One region of the Mycobacterium talmoniae genome, then DNA from elsewhere that is predicted to be linked to it. Evidence: predicted binding sites of a transcription regulator. Region 1 holds the regulator's gene; the other holds the start of a gene.
The links. Region 1 encodes LexA, which represses DNA repair genes until DNA is damaged. Its sites were predicted from a motif close to CGAACANNTGTTCG; they were not measured.

Region 1 (6,918 bases):
GTCCACCGAGGACCTCAAGCTGCTGGGCGTGCACATCTTCGGCACCAGCGCCACCGAGATGGTGCACATCGGGCAGGCGGTGATGGGCTGCGGCGGCTCGGTGGAATACCTGGTCGACGCGGTGTTCAACTATCCGACGTTCTCCGAGGCCTACAAGACCGCCGCGCTGGATGTGATGAACAAGATGCGGGCGCTAAACCGGTTCCGCAGCTAAGCCGCGCCGGGCCGCTCACCTGCGGCAATAAACCTGCCGGCCGCCGCGTTGGCAACGGGTAGGTGTGGGTGCCGACGGGCACCCACCTGCACTGGGGGACAATGGAACCTGGTGCACCCCAACACCGTGGCGAGGAGGCGAAACCGATGGAGCAGGACCAACACCCAGATCACGGGCACCGCTACCAGCCGGAACAGGGCGGGATGTACGAGCTGGAGTTCCCGTCGCCGCAGCTGTCGTCACCGGACGGCCGCGGCCCGGTGCTGATCCACGCGCTGCAGGGCTTCTCCGACGCCGGTCACGCGATCCGGCTGGCCGCCGGCCACCTCAAGGACGCGTTGGACACCGAGCTGGTGGCCTCGTTCGCCATCGATGAGCTGCTGGACTACCGGTCGCGGCGCCCGCTGATGACGTTCAAGACCGACCACTTCACCGCCTACGAGGAGCCGGAGTTGAGCCTGTACGCGCTGCACGACAGCGTGGGCACCCCGTTTCTGCTGTTGGCCGGCATGGAGCCGGACCTGAAGTGGGAGCGGTTCATCACCGCGGTGCGGCTGCTGGCCGAACGCCTCGGCGTGCGCCAGACCATCGGGTTGGGCACCATCCCGATGGCGGTTCCGCACACCCGGCCGGTGACGTTGACCGCGCATTCCAACAACCGCGAGCTGATCGCCGACCACACCCCGTGGATCGCCGAGGTGCAGGTGCCCGCCAGCGCGTCGAACCTGCTGGAGTACCGGCTGGCCCAGCACGGTCACGAGGTGGTCGGGTTCACCGTGCACGTGCCGCACTACCTGGCCCAAACCGACTACCCGGACGCCGCCCGGGCGCTGCTCGAGCAGGTCGCCAAGACCGGTTCGCTGCAGCTGCCGCTGACCGCGTTGAGCGAAGCCGCCGCCGACATCCGCGCCAAGATCGACGAGCAGGTCGAGGCGAGCCCCGAAGTGGCGCAGGTGGTCACGGCGCTGGAACGCCAGTACGACACGTTCATGACCGCCCAGGAGAACCGGTCGCTGCTGGCGCGCGACGAGGAGCTGCCCAGCGGTGACGAGCTCGGCGCGGAGTTCGAGCGGTTCCTGGCCGCCGAAGCCCGCAAGAAGTTCAACGACGACGACCAGAGCTGACCGGCCACGCCGTAGAGTCGGCCTATGGGCATCGACGTGACGGTGGTGCGCGTTTTCACCGACGAGAACGACAACTTCGGCAACCCGCTCGGCATCGTCGACGCGGCGACGGTGCCGCCGCCGGACCGCCAGCGGCTGGCCGCCGAATTGGGTTACAGCGAAACGATATTCGTCGACCTGCCGGAGGCGGGCTCGACCAGCGCGCACGCCCGCATCTACACCCCGATGACCGAACTGCCGTTCGCCGGGCACCCCACCGTCGGGCTGTCGTGGTGGCTGCGCCAGCAGGGCAGCCCGATCCGCACCCTGCAGGTGCCGGCCGGCATTGTGCAGGTCAGCTACGAAGGTGCGCTCACCGTGGTCAGCGCCCGCTCGGAATGGGCACCCGAATTCGCCATCCACGACCTGGATTCGGTCGACGCGCTGGCCGCCGCCGATCCCGCCGAGTTTCCCGACGACACCCAGCACTACCTGTGGACCTGGACCGACAAGGAGAACGGGGCGCTGCGCGCGCGGATGTTCGCCGGCAACCTGGGCGTACCCGAAGACGAGGCGACCGGCGCCGCCGCGGTGCGGATCACCGACTACCTCAGCCGGGACCTCACCATCACCCAGGGCAAAGGGTCGGTGATCCACACCCGCTGGAGCCCCGAGGGCTGGGTGCGCATCGCCGGCCGAGTGGCCAGCGACGGGGTGATGACGGTCGTCTAACCGGTCCGGCGCAACACCGCGGTGAGATGGTTCTGCCGGGGCTGGCCGACCGCGCCCATATCCAGCGTGTAGGACAGCTCGTCGCCGGCCAGCCGGTAGCGCCGGGACAGGGCGGTCACTTCCTTGGCGGTGGGGGCCAAACCGATGGTGCTGGCGGTCATCTCGAATTCGATGACGTCGCCGGTGGCCGCGAAGGTGCCGACCTGGATTTCGGTGATACCGCTGGGATGGGCCAGCACCCATTCCACCCGACCCGGCTGCGGCACCCGCAGATAGCCGGTCTCGGCGTGCAGCGGCAACCCGTCGGCGGCCGATCGGGTTTTCTGCCCGTAGCTCAAAAACGGCTTGCCGACATGGCCGAACACCACTTCCTCGAGATAGTCGAACGAGGCGATGGTCGGGTACACCCCCGACCCGCGGCCCGACCAGGTGCCCAACAGTGGAGCCAGTGCCGCAAGGTTCGGGTGCAGGTCAGCCGTCATGGCGTCAGCCTACCTACCGCGAGCTGGGGGTACCTCCCGCGTGCGGGGGAGCGCAACCGCACCCCAAACGCCCGCGTTTTACGGGGCTTTTGCGTCCGCTCGGCCCAGCAACGCCCGGTGCTCGCGCAGCGCCTCGATCTCCCGCTCGAAGTCGTCGGCCGACGTGAACGACCGGTACACCGAGGCGAAGCGCAAATAGGCCACCTCGTCGAGTTCGCGCAGCGGCCCCAGGATCGCCAGCCCGACCTCGTGGCTGGGGATCTCCGGCGAGCCGGCCGCGCGCACCGTGTCCTCGACCTGCTGGGCCAGCACATTGAGCGCGTCGTCGTCGACTTGGCGGCCCTGGCAGGCGCGGCGCACCCCGCTGATCACCTTCTCCCGACTGAACGGTTCGGTGACGCCGCTGCGCTTGACCACGGCTAGCACCGCGGTTTCCACGGTGGTGAACCGCCGCCCGCATTCCGGGCAGGACCGGCGGCGCCGAATCGCCTGGCCTTCATCGGTTTCGCGGGAGTCGACCACCCGAGAATCGGGGTGACGGCAAAACGGGCAGTGCATAGCCGCTCCTTCGCCGCGCGGGCAACCGGATGTCTGAGACGACTCCGAGCGTACCTGCGTGGGGTGCGGCGCTTGCAGCAGCGGTACCACCGCTCACCCGATCGGCGCGATCAGGGTCTGGCCGGCGTCCAGCGCCGCCGAGTCCAGCCCGTTGAGTTCCCGGATCCGGTCGGCGACCTGACGGGTGGACGCCCCGGGCGCCACCCGCGCGGCCACGTGCTGCAGGGTTTCGCCCGGTTCGACGCGCACCACCGCCAGACGGTCGGGCACCGGCGCCGCGTGGTTGGCCGCCGCCCCGAATTGCGCGATCAGGCCCAGCCACACCGTGATCAGTGCGGCCAACATGGCCAGCGCCGCCGTCGTCCCCGGGGTGATCGGGCGCCGACGGTGCGGCCCCCGCGACACCAGCACACCGGTCCCCCGGTAGCGCAGCGGCGCACCGGCCGGTCGCGGCCGCGGCGGACGCACCTGCTCGCTCATCCGGCCGTTCGGATGTACCCGGACCGGCCGACGCGGCATCACCCGGCGCGGCGGGGCGGTCTCGATGAGTGTCATGGGTGGCTCCTTCCTCCGACGCAATCGCTCTTGTGTTCGAACTATAGTCGATCACCTGTTCGATGAGCGAACATGTGATCGAACTGTTGCCGAACCCTAGACCGACCCACCGACAACATCCGCCACATGCGTCCCAGGCGGGAGTGGGACGACACTTCTCGAACAGGTGTTTGAGAATCGGCTGCTTCGGGTCTACATTCGTTCCTATGAGCGACAGCAGCGATACTTCGGGCCCCGGCGATCGGGGCAACGGTTCCGATAAGCCACTGGATACGACGCTGACCGCGCGGCAGCGCACCATCCTGGACGTCATCCGCGCCTCGGTCACCAAACGCGGCTACCCGCCCAGCATCCGGGAGATCGGTGACGCCGTCGGGCTGACGTCCACCTCCTCGGTGGCGCACCAACTGCGCACCCTGGAACGCAAGGGTTACCTGCGCCGCGACCCCAACCGGCCGCGGGCGGTCGACGTGCGCGGCCCGCACGTCGCGGCGGTGGCGCCGGTCGACACCGATGTCGCCGGCTCGGATGCCCTACCCGAGCCCGCCTACATCCCGGTGCTGGGTCGAATCGCCGCCGGTGGCCCGATCCTCGCCGAAGAGGCCGTCGAAGACGTGTTCCCCCTGCCGCGGGAACTGGTCGGCGAGGGCGCGCTGTTTTTGCTCAAGGTGGTCGGCGAATCCATGGTCGACGCGGCGATCTGCGACGGCGACTGGGTGGTGGTGCGCCAGCAGAACGTCGCCGACAACGGCGACATCGTCGCGGCGATGATCGACGGGGAGGCCACCGTGAAGACCTTCAAGCGCACCGGCGGCCAGGTCTGGCTGATGCCGCACAACCCGGCCTTCGATCCCATTCCCGGTAACGACGCCGCCGTGCTGGGCAAAGTTGTCACGGTGATCCGCAAGATCTAAACCCGGGCGGATGAACCTGCTGGAGGCGCTCGGGCTGCAGTACCCGGTGATGCAGGCCGGGATGGGCGGTGTGGCCGGCGGCGAGCTGGCGGGGGCGGTATCGGCGGCGGGTGCGTTGGGCACGGTCGGGATCGCCGCGCCGCACGCGTTCGCCGCGGAGCTGCGTCGCGCGGCGACGCTGGCGCCGGGGCGCCCGGTGGCGGCCAACCTGTTGGTGCCGTTTATCCGCAAGGCCCATATCGACGTCTGCATCACCGCCGGGGTCGCCGCCGTGGTGCTGCACGACGGCATTCCGCGGCGCTGGATCGCGGCGCTGCGGTCGGCGGGCATTCCGGTGCTGTGCACGGTGGGAAGCGCCGCCCAGGCCCGGCAGGCGCTGGCCGCCGGCGCCGACGGCCTCGTCGCGCAGGGTGTCGAAGCGGGCGGCCATCTGGTGGCCGAGCGGCCGCTGGCGGTGACGTTGACCGAGGTGCTGCAGGCCGCCGACGGTGTCCCGGTGCTGGCCGCCGGTGGGGTCGCCGACGGCGCCGATGTGCGCCGGCTGCTCACCGCCGGGGCGGCCGGCGCGGTGGCCGGAACCCGGTTTCTGCTCACCACCGAATCGCGGGCCCATCCCGACTACCAGCGCCGGGTGCTGGATGCGCAACGCACGATCCGCACCCTGCTGTTCGGGCTGGGCTGGCCGCTGCCGCACCGGGTGGTGCCCAACGCGGCCACCGACCGGTGGTGTGGCCACAGCGATCTGGGGCCCGGTCTGGCCCGCGGCCTGAGCCGGGTCAGCGGACCCCTGGGCCGGCTGCTGCCGCTGAGCGCCCGGGGTGACACCGTGGCGCTGCAGCGGGTGTCGCTGCCGTTGTATACGCCGGCCTTGCCGCTGGCCGGTATGCCGGCCAGCGTGGTGGACCGCTCGGCGCTCTACGCCGGGGAGACGATGCACCGCATCCACGACGTGGTGGCGGCCGCCGAGGCGGTGGCACGGCTGGCGCCCTGACGCCGCGCGTTTAGTCGGCCCTGACGAAACCGTTGAACTGGGCGACTTCCTCGCTGGCGAACCAGATTTCGGCGGCTTTTTCGTAGTACGCGGGGCTGTCGGGTGTGTAGTACAGCCCGGACACGGTGTTGGCCTTGACCGGATACCCCTCCGGCGCTTGATAGGGGTCATCGAGTGGAAGGTGCACCGCCGGATAGACCTCGCCGTCGTAACCGGGTGACTCCGGGACGGCGTCGTCGTCGGCGCCCAACGCCGCGTGCCGACCGGTCTGCGGCTCCGACGGGCCCTGCACCTCCGAGGCGGTCGGGATGCGGGTCGGCGCGGTGTCGACCGCGTCGGGATCCTCGGCCTCCTCGAGCTCGTCGGCTCTCGCGTCGTCGACCGGCGCTTCGCCGAAGCCGCCCGCCGACCCGCCGGGCGCAGGCATCCAGCTGTCGTCGGGTTCGGTCCCGCCGAACAGATCCACCCCCGACGGCGGCCCGCCCGGCTGCTCGCCGTAACCGCCCGGTTCCTCGCCGTAGCCGCCGGGCTCCTCGCCATAGCTACCCGGCTCCTCGCCGTAGTCGCCCGGCTCCTCGCCGTAGCTCCCGGGGAACCGCGAGAGCCGCACCGTGGTTCCGGGTTCGCCGGGCTCCGCCGACCACCGCTCGTCGTCCTCGGTGTCGTAGCCGGTGCCCGGGGCCGCACCGTTGGCGACCGCGCCGGCCGTCGCGCGACGACGCCCGTTGCGGCGCAACAGGAATCGTTCGGCCTTGCGCCGCCGCTGCCACCACAGCCCCGCCAGCAGCGGCAGCAGCACCAGCGCGGCCAGCGCCGCGGCCAGCCACCACCAATGCCAGCTGAATCCGGTGCCGCCGCCGCCGTGGTGACTCAGCGCGGGACCGCTGGGCGCGTTCTGGCCCGGCACCTGCAGCCCCGCCAGCTGGCCGGCCAGGTTTTCCGGGTCGGTGCTGAACCGGTTGGCGACCCGGTCCCAGGAGATGGTGCCGCCGGTGAATTTCTGCGAGACCACATTGCCGTCGACCGACTGGTCGCCCACCGGCGCGCCCAGCTTCCCGGCGGCGCCGCCGAGTTTGTCCCACGCGACCTTCATCGCGCCGCGCACCACGAAGGCGCCGTGATCGGGGCTGAAGAAGATCACCGGCTTGTCCTCGCCGGAGAAGGTGCTGACCCGGCTGCCCGGGATCGGCCCGTCGGCCTCGCTGCTGACCGGGAAGCCCAGATCGCTGCCGGCGGGCCCGCCCAGGGACTCGTACTTCGCCAGCACCTCACCGGAGACGGCGTTGGCCCCGGTGTCCGGGGAGAAGAAGACCTTGCCGCCGGCGAAGTCTTGGCCCGCGCCGTCGGTGCCGACCGTGTATTGGTCGCC
Region 2 (6,918 bases), on a different contig from region 1:
GCACGCTGGTCAACTGGTCGGCGGGGATCACCCCGAGCGCATCGAGGTCCGCGCGCAGGAATTGGGTCGGGTAGCTGTCCGGCGACACCCCGGTGGCCCACACGTCGGCGGCGGCCAACTCCAACTCACTCATCCCCGGCAGCGCCGGAATGTGCGAGCTGGAGCCCACCCCCGGCAGCCGGTCGGGCCGTTGGGTAGCGGCCGCCCCGGCCGCCCACAGCGCCTCGCGGCGGGTGATCCCGAAGCACCCCAACGCGCCCGCGGTGGCCAACGCTTCGGTCTGCGGCACCGAAAGCTGCACCCGGCCGGTCAAATCCAGCAGGGACGCGAACGGGCCGTGGGCCTGTCGTTCCGCGACCAGCTGCTCGGCCAGTGCGTCGCCGAGGTGCCGAACCGCCCCCAATCCCAGCCGCACCTGGGTGCCGTCACGCTCCAAGGTGGCGTGCGCCAGGCTGGCGTTGACGCACGGGCCGTGCACCACCACGCCGTGCCGACGGGCGTCGGCCACCAGCGACTGCGGTGAGTAGAAGCCCATCGGCTGGGCGCGCAGCAACGCCGCGCAGAACGCCGCCGGGTGGTGCAGCTTGAACCACGCCGAGTAGAACACCAGCGACGCGAAGGACAGCGCGTGGCTTTCGGGGAAACCGAAATTGGCGAAGGCTTCCAGCTTTTCGTAGATCCGCTCGGCGACCTCGCCGGTGATGCCGTGCAGCTCGCGCATCCCGTCGTAGAACCGGGTGCGCAGCCGCCGCATCCGTTCGGTGGACCGCTTGGAACCCATCGCGCGGCGCAACTGGTCGGCTTCGGCGGCCGAGAATCCGGCGCAGTCGACGGCGAGCTGCATCAGCTGCTCCTGAAACAGCGGTACCCCGAGGGTTTTTCGCAGCGCCGGCTCCATCGACGGGTGGTCGTAGACGACCGGGTCGATCTCGTTGCGCCGCCGGATGTAGGGGTGCACCGAGCCGCCCTGGATCGGTCCGGGCCGGATCAGCGCCACCTCCACCACCAGGTCGTAGAACTCGCGCGGTTTCAGCCGCGGCAGGGTGGCCATCTGGGCGCGCGACTCCACCTGGAACACCCCAACCGAATCGGCGCGGGACAACATCGCATACACCGCCGACTCGGACAGGTCGATTTTAGCCAGGTCCACTTCGATGCCCTCGTGTTCGGCGACCAGGTCTATCGCGTAGTGCAGCGCCGAGAGCATGCCCAGGCCGAGCAGGTCGAACTTCACCAAACCGATTGCCGCGCAGTCGTCCTTGTCCCACTGCAACACGCTGCGGCCCGGCATCCGCGCCCACTCCACCGGGCACACGTCGGCGATCGGCCGGTCGCAGATCACCATGCCGCCGGAGTGAATCCCCAGATGCCGTGGCAGGTTGGCGATCTGGGCGGACAGGTCGATCACCGGCTCGGGGATGCCCTCGGTTTCGGGCCCCACACCCCAGCGGCTGATCTGTTTGCTCCAGGCGTCCTGCTGGCCTTGGGAGAACCCCAGCGCCCGGGCCATGTCGCGCACGGCGCTGCGGCCCCGGTAGGTGATGACGTTGGCGACCTGCGCGGCGTAGTCGCGACCGTATTTGTCATAGACGTATTGGATGACCTTTTCCCGCTGGTCGGATTCGATGTCGATGTCGATGTCGGGCGGCCCGTCCCGGGCGGGCGAGAGGAACCGCTCGAACAACAACTCGTTGGCCACCGGGTCCACCGCGGTGACCCCGAGGGCGTAGCAGACCGCCGAGTTGGCCGCCGATCCCCGGCCCTGACACAGGATGTCGTTGCGCTGACAGAATGCGGTGATGTCGTGCACCACCAGGAAATAGCCCGGAAACTTCAGCTGGGCAATGACGTTCAGTTCGTGCTCGATCTGGGCGTACGCCGTCGCGGCCCGGGACGGCGGGCCGTAGCGCCGCCGGGCACCGGCCATCGTCAGCTCCCGCAGCCAGCTGTCCTCGGTGTGGCCGGCCGGGACGTCAAACGGCGGCAGCTGCGGGGCGATCAGCTGCAGCGGGAACGCACACTGCTCACCGAGTTGGGCCGCGGCGGTCACCACCTCGGGGCACCAGGTGAACAGCCGGGCCATCTCCGCGCCGGACCGCAGATGCGAGCCGCCCAGCGGGGCCAGCCAGCCGGCGGCCGAATCCAGGGATTGCCGGGCCCGGATCGCGCCCATCGCCATCGCCAGCCGCGCCCGCGACGGCGCCGCGAAATGTGCGCCGGTGGTGGCGATTACGCCGAGACCGAAGCGCGGCGCCAGCGCCGCCAACGCGGCGTTGCGCTCGTCGTCGCGCGGCTGGCCGTGGTGGGTGAGTTCGACGCTGACCCGCTCGGCCCCGAACCGGTCCACCAGATCGGCCAGCGCCGTCGCCGCCGCATCCGGGCCGCCGTCGGTCAGGGCCTGGCGGACATGGCCTTTGCGGCACCCGGTGAGGATCTGCCAATGCCCGCCCGCCGCATTCGCCAGCGCGTCGAGGTCGAATCGCAGCTTGCCCTTCTCACCGCCGGCCAGGTGCGCCGCGGCCAGCTGGCGCGACAACCGCCGATACCCCTCCGGGCCGCGGGCCAGCACCAGCAGATGCGGGCCCGGTGGATCGGGGTGCTCGGTGCGCGCCGCCGACCCCAACGACAGTTCGGCGCCGAACACGGTGGGGATCCCCAGTTCGGCGGCCGCCTCGGCGAACCGCACCACCCCGTACAACCCGTTGTGGTCGGTCAGCGCGATGCCGCGCAAATCCAGCCGCGCGGCCTCCTCGACCAGTTCCTCGGGGGTGCTGGCCCCGTCCAAGAAGCTGTACGCCGAATGCGCGTGCAGCTCGGCGTAGGCGACCGCCGAACGAACCGGCGGGGGGCCGTCGGCGCCGTGGTAGGCCCCCCGTTTACGGGACCGCGGGCCGTCGTCGTGTTGCGGCTCCCCGGCCAGCGGGGTGCCGGCGCGGCGCGGCTTGCCGTCGAGCACCCGCTCCATCTCCGCCCAGCTCGGCGGTCCGTTGCCCCAGCCCATCCCGACAGTTTATCGAAAGTTTGTTCGATGCGTTTGCGTAATCCGGTGCCGGCCGGCCTGCCTCCGGGAGGGCGCTTCGCCGCCGCGCATCAGGAACCCCAGGGGCATCAAGAAGTCCGGCATGTGACGATGCGTCCGCCTCTGAGCGACAAACTGCGTGTGGTGACGAGGGGGCCTTCGGCGCCCGATTCTCGCGGCCGCAATCGCATCGTTCATCTCAGACCCTCACACCCGGCCGCGCACCGTCCCGGTTGTCGCTGATAGCCGGGCAACCGGAAAACCGCAATTGACGGTGACGTATGAGGCAGATCGGGATGTAAGTGTCTGCGGTGACTGGCTCGCCGCCCGTCCACCGCTCAAACCCCGGTTTGTCGCTCAGAGGCGGACGCATCGATGGCCCCGGCCCACGCGGTGACGCCTGTGGCAGGAGTGGCGCGAAATATCTTGCTCGCCAATCCAAACTGCGCCACCCCGACGCGGTTCGACTTCGCCGTGTTCCGCCGCGCGGCCAGCCACACCATGGCGCTACGGGCGAGCGACACCCCTTCGATCGGCGCCGAGACGGCGGGACCGGTATCGTGTCGACGACGTCCATCGGCTGTGCCGGCGTCGGCCGCGCCACCGCCAACCGAGCCATAAAGATCCTTCCGCACAACCGATTCCGGGTGTTTCGACAGAAGGTTCCCAGCTATTTACACCCGATCCCTGTTGTTGACGTGTTTTTAACTCTGCGTGTCTATCGCGGCCATGGGGTGCGGCGGATACTTCTACCCAACCTCAGCAACGGACAGAGGTGGCTGACGATGACACACCTGACAACACTCGACGCGAGTTTCCTCCAGGCCGAGGATTCCGATCGGCACGTGAGCCTGGCGATCGGCGGGATCGCGATCATCGACGGGCCGGCACCCGACCACGGCCGGCTGAAAACCATGCTGGCCGAACGGATCGGCGCGATACCCCGGTTCAACCAGGTGCTGCGGATGCGCCCGTTCGACGTGGGCGCCCCGCAGTGGGTGGACGCGGCGGGATTCGACTTATCCCGCCACATCCGCCGGGTAGCGGTGCCCGCGCCCGGCGCTGACGGCGAACTGTTCCGGGTCGTCGCCGACGTGATGGAGCGCCGCCTGGATCGGGCTCACCCGCTGTGGGAGTGCTGGGTCATTGAGGGCTTGACCGACAACCGGTGGGCGATCTTGATGAAGATTCACCACTGCATGGCCGACGGTGTCTCGGCGACCCACATCCTCAGCAGGCTGTGCGACCCGACCGGCGATAACGCGATCGCCGCCCCCGGTCGCGCCGGCCGGACCGCCGCGGCACCACCCCCGGGTCGCCGGGCGGTCCCCGAGCTCAACCCGCTGGCCTGGGCCGATAACGCCTGGCGGGCCGCGGGCGCGGTGACCAATGCCGCCGCGCGAGCGATGGCCGGCGCCACCGAAATCGCCACCGGCTTGCTCCGGCCGGCGGGCGGATCCTCGCTGACCGGCCCCGTCACCGCCATGCGCCGCTACCGCGCGGTCCGGGTCCGGTTGGCCGAGGTCGAAACCGTGTCCCGCAAGTTCGATGTCACCATCAACGACGTTGTCCTGGCGGCGATTACCGAGGGCTTCCGTGCGGTGCTGCTGCACCGCGGCGAGCAGCCCCGCACGGATTCATTGCGGACGCTGGTTCCGGTGTCGGTACGCTCGGCGGAGGCACCGGACACGCCCGACAATCGCATCTCGATCATGTTGCCGTATCTGCCGGTCGACCTCGACGATCCGGTGCAGCAACTGCGCACCGTGCACACCCGGTTGACCAGAACCAAACGCAGCGGGCAGCGCCAGGCCGGCAATATGTTGGTGTCGGCGGCCAACGTCGTCCCGTTCATGCTGTCCTCGTGGGCGATCCGGCTGCTGACTCGGCTGCCGCAGCGCGGCATCGTGACGCTGGCCACCAACGTCCCGGGACCACGCCACCGGCTCCGGATCATGGGCGGCAAAGTGGCGGGCCTGCTGCCGATCGCGCCGATCGCGTTGCGCTTGCGCACCGGTGTCGCGGTGCTCAGCTATGCCGACGAGTTGGTGTTCGGGATTACCGCCGATTACGACGGCGCCGCCGACGTCGAGCTGCTGGCCGAAGGCATCGGGCGGGCGGTGGCGCGACTGGCCGCGCTCAGCCGCGACGAGGTGCTGCTGTTCCCCGCCGACCGCGAAGACCCGCATCGAACCGGGATCCGCACCGCGTAGGTTCACCAGGGAAAATCGACGAGGCTGAACAGCGAGCCGAGATCGGCCAGCGTGGTGATCGGCGTCGAGGAGACCAACTCGGCCATGTTGGCCCACTCCTGCGCCGCCTGCACGCCCAGCTCGGTGGGGAAACCGCCGTTGGCGGTCAGGATCGCCGTCGCCAGATCGTCGCGGGCGTTGAGCAGCCCGGCGACGATCCCGCTGTTCGGGTCCAACAGCACACTGTCGAGCAGGGAGCCGAGCTGCTGGGGCAGCAGCAGCGACAACACGGTTTGGCCAACGGCCAACTCCATCGGCAAGCCGATGTCGCTGGCGAGCAGCGGCACATTGTTGATGACCGCCTCCAGGCTGCCGACCGGGTTGGTGAGCACGTCGTGCAGGACGGCACCGAAGTCCGGGCTCAACGCATCGGAGAACCGCAGCGCCAACGGGGTGACCGGTTCGCTGCCGAACACCGCGTCATAGTTGTCGGTTCCCATCAGGCCCTGCAGGCCGTGCAGCAGCAGTTGCTGGATCACCCAGTCGGGTTGGGCGTGTTCGCGCGACACATCCAGGGCGTAGTCGTAGGAGAACACCCGCTGCGCCATGTCCGCGGCGTATTCCTCCGGGCTGACGGTGGGGGTGTCGGCGGGCAGGTAGTGGCTCACCTCGTCCACCGGCACCACCTGGGTGGTCACCGGCAGGCCGGTCGGGTCGGTGCCGTCGGGCAGGTTTTCGAACCGGGCGAAGATCTCACCGCGGGTGACGCCGCTGCTGTCCAGCCAGTTGGCCACCCCCGGGTTGGTGGCGCTGACCACGTAGTAGGTGTAGCCGTCGGCGTCGTGGAACGCCTGGGTGTTGTTGAGGGTGGTCTGCGCCAAGGTGGACGGCAGCCCGGCGCCGTAGACGTTCATCAGCTCGATCCCGCTGTAGCCGGCCGCCACATCGGGCACCTTCACGATCAGCGCCTGGCCCGGATCCAGGTCGAAGTTGCCCGCCGAGACGTCCGCGCTCGGCAGGCCGGTGGCGAACAAACTGGTTTCCGGTGTCAGCGCGCCCATGGTGTTGGCCGGGAGCTCGATCCCCGCGATTTGGGCCAGCCCCATGTTCTCGGAGTTGAACGGTCCGACGATGTTGGCGAACGCGGTGAACAGCGTGGTCAACAACGAGTCGAGCGAGGTGATCTGGGTGCCCGAGGTCCCCGCCGCGTCGGCGGCGGAGTCCCCCGCCCCGGGGAACAGCCCCGTACTGGGGATGGCAAAGAACGCCGGACAGTCGGCCACGCAGTGGATGCTGACGTTGGTGGGGCCCTGCGCCGAGTTGCCCAGCATGTCCCGGATCAGCAGCGAGGCGTCACCTTGGGCGGTGGCGTCGGTGTCGTTGAGGTAGTTGACCGCGCCGCTGGGATCGGTGGGCCCAATGTAGACGGTGAACGTGCCGTTGGGGTTGACCACCAAATTGTGGCCGAGTTCCAAACTGCTCTTGCTCACCGCCGTCGACCCGGTGATCTCTTCGGTGGCGATGGCGAGCGCCTCGGTCCCGCCGCCGACGGTGCCGGTGAGTTCGTAGGTTGCGCCGGGCGCCAGGCCGGCGGTCGCGTGGTAGTAGATGTCGGGGGTGAAGAACTGGAAGTACTGGCGGGGATCGGCGGCGTCGCCACCGACCACCTCCGGCGATTGGAAAAACCACCCGTTGAACAACTCGGTG

Region 2: BKN37_RS13500 (error-prone DNA polymerase) is a predicted target of LexA. The motif match lies at 3,015-3,028, and genes of this name have one in related genera.

What each region holds. Positions count from the first base shown of each region.
Region 1 is NZ_MLQM01000070.1:13,018-19,935, forward strand. It holds gene sthA (Si-specific NAD(P)(+) transhydrogenase) at 1-214, shown strand, start outside; gene BKN37_RS14170 (proteasome assembly chaperone family protein) at 361-1,338, shown strand; gene BKN37_RS14175 (PhzF family phenazine biosynthesis protein) at 1,363-2,049, shown strand; gene BKN37_RS14180 (peroxynitrite isomerase) at 2,046-2,531, opposite strand; gene nrdR (transcriptional regulator NrdR) at 2,610-3,089, opposite strand; gene BKN37_RS14190 (LysM peptidoglycan-binding domain-containing protein) at 3,183-3,644, opposite strand; gene lexA (transcriptional repressor LexA) at 3,851-4,558, shown strand; gene BKN37_RS14200 (NAD(P)H-dependent flavin oxidoreductase) at 4,569-5,549, shown strand; gene BKN37_RS14205 (sunset domain-containing protein) at 5,560-6,918, opposite strand, start outside.
Region 2 is NZ_MLQM01000065.1:9,102-16,019, forward strand. It holds gene BKN37_RS13500 (error-prone DNA polymerase) at 1-3,001, opposite strand, end outside; gene BKN37_RS13505 (WS/DGAT/MGAT family O-acyltransferase) at 3,805-5,232, shown strand; gene BKN37_RS13510 (hypothetical protein) at 5,235-6,918, opposite strand, start outside.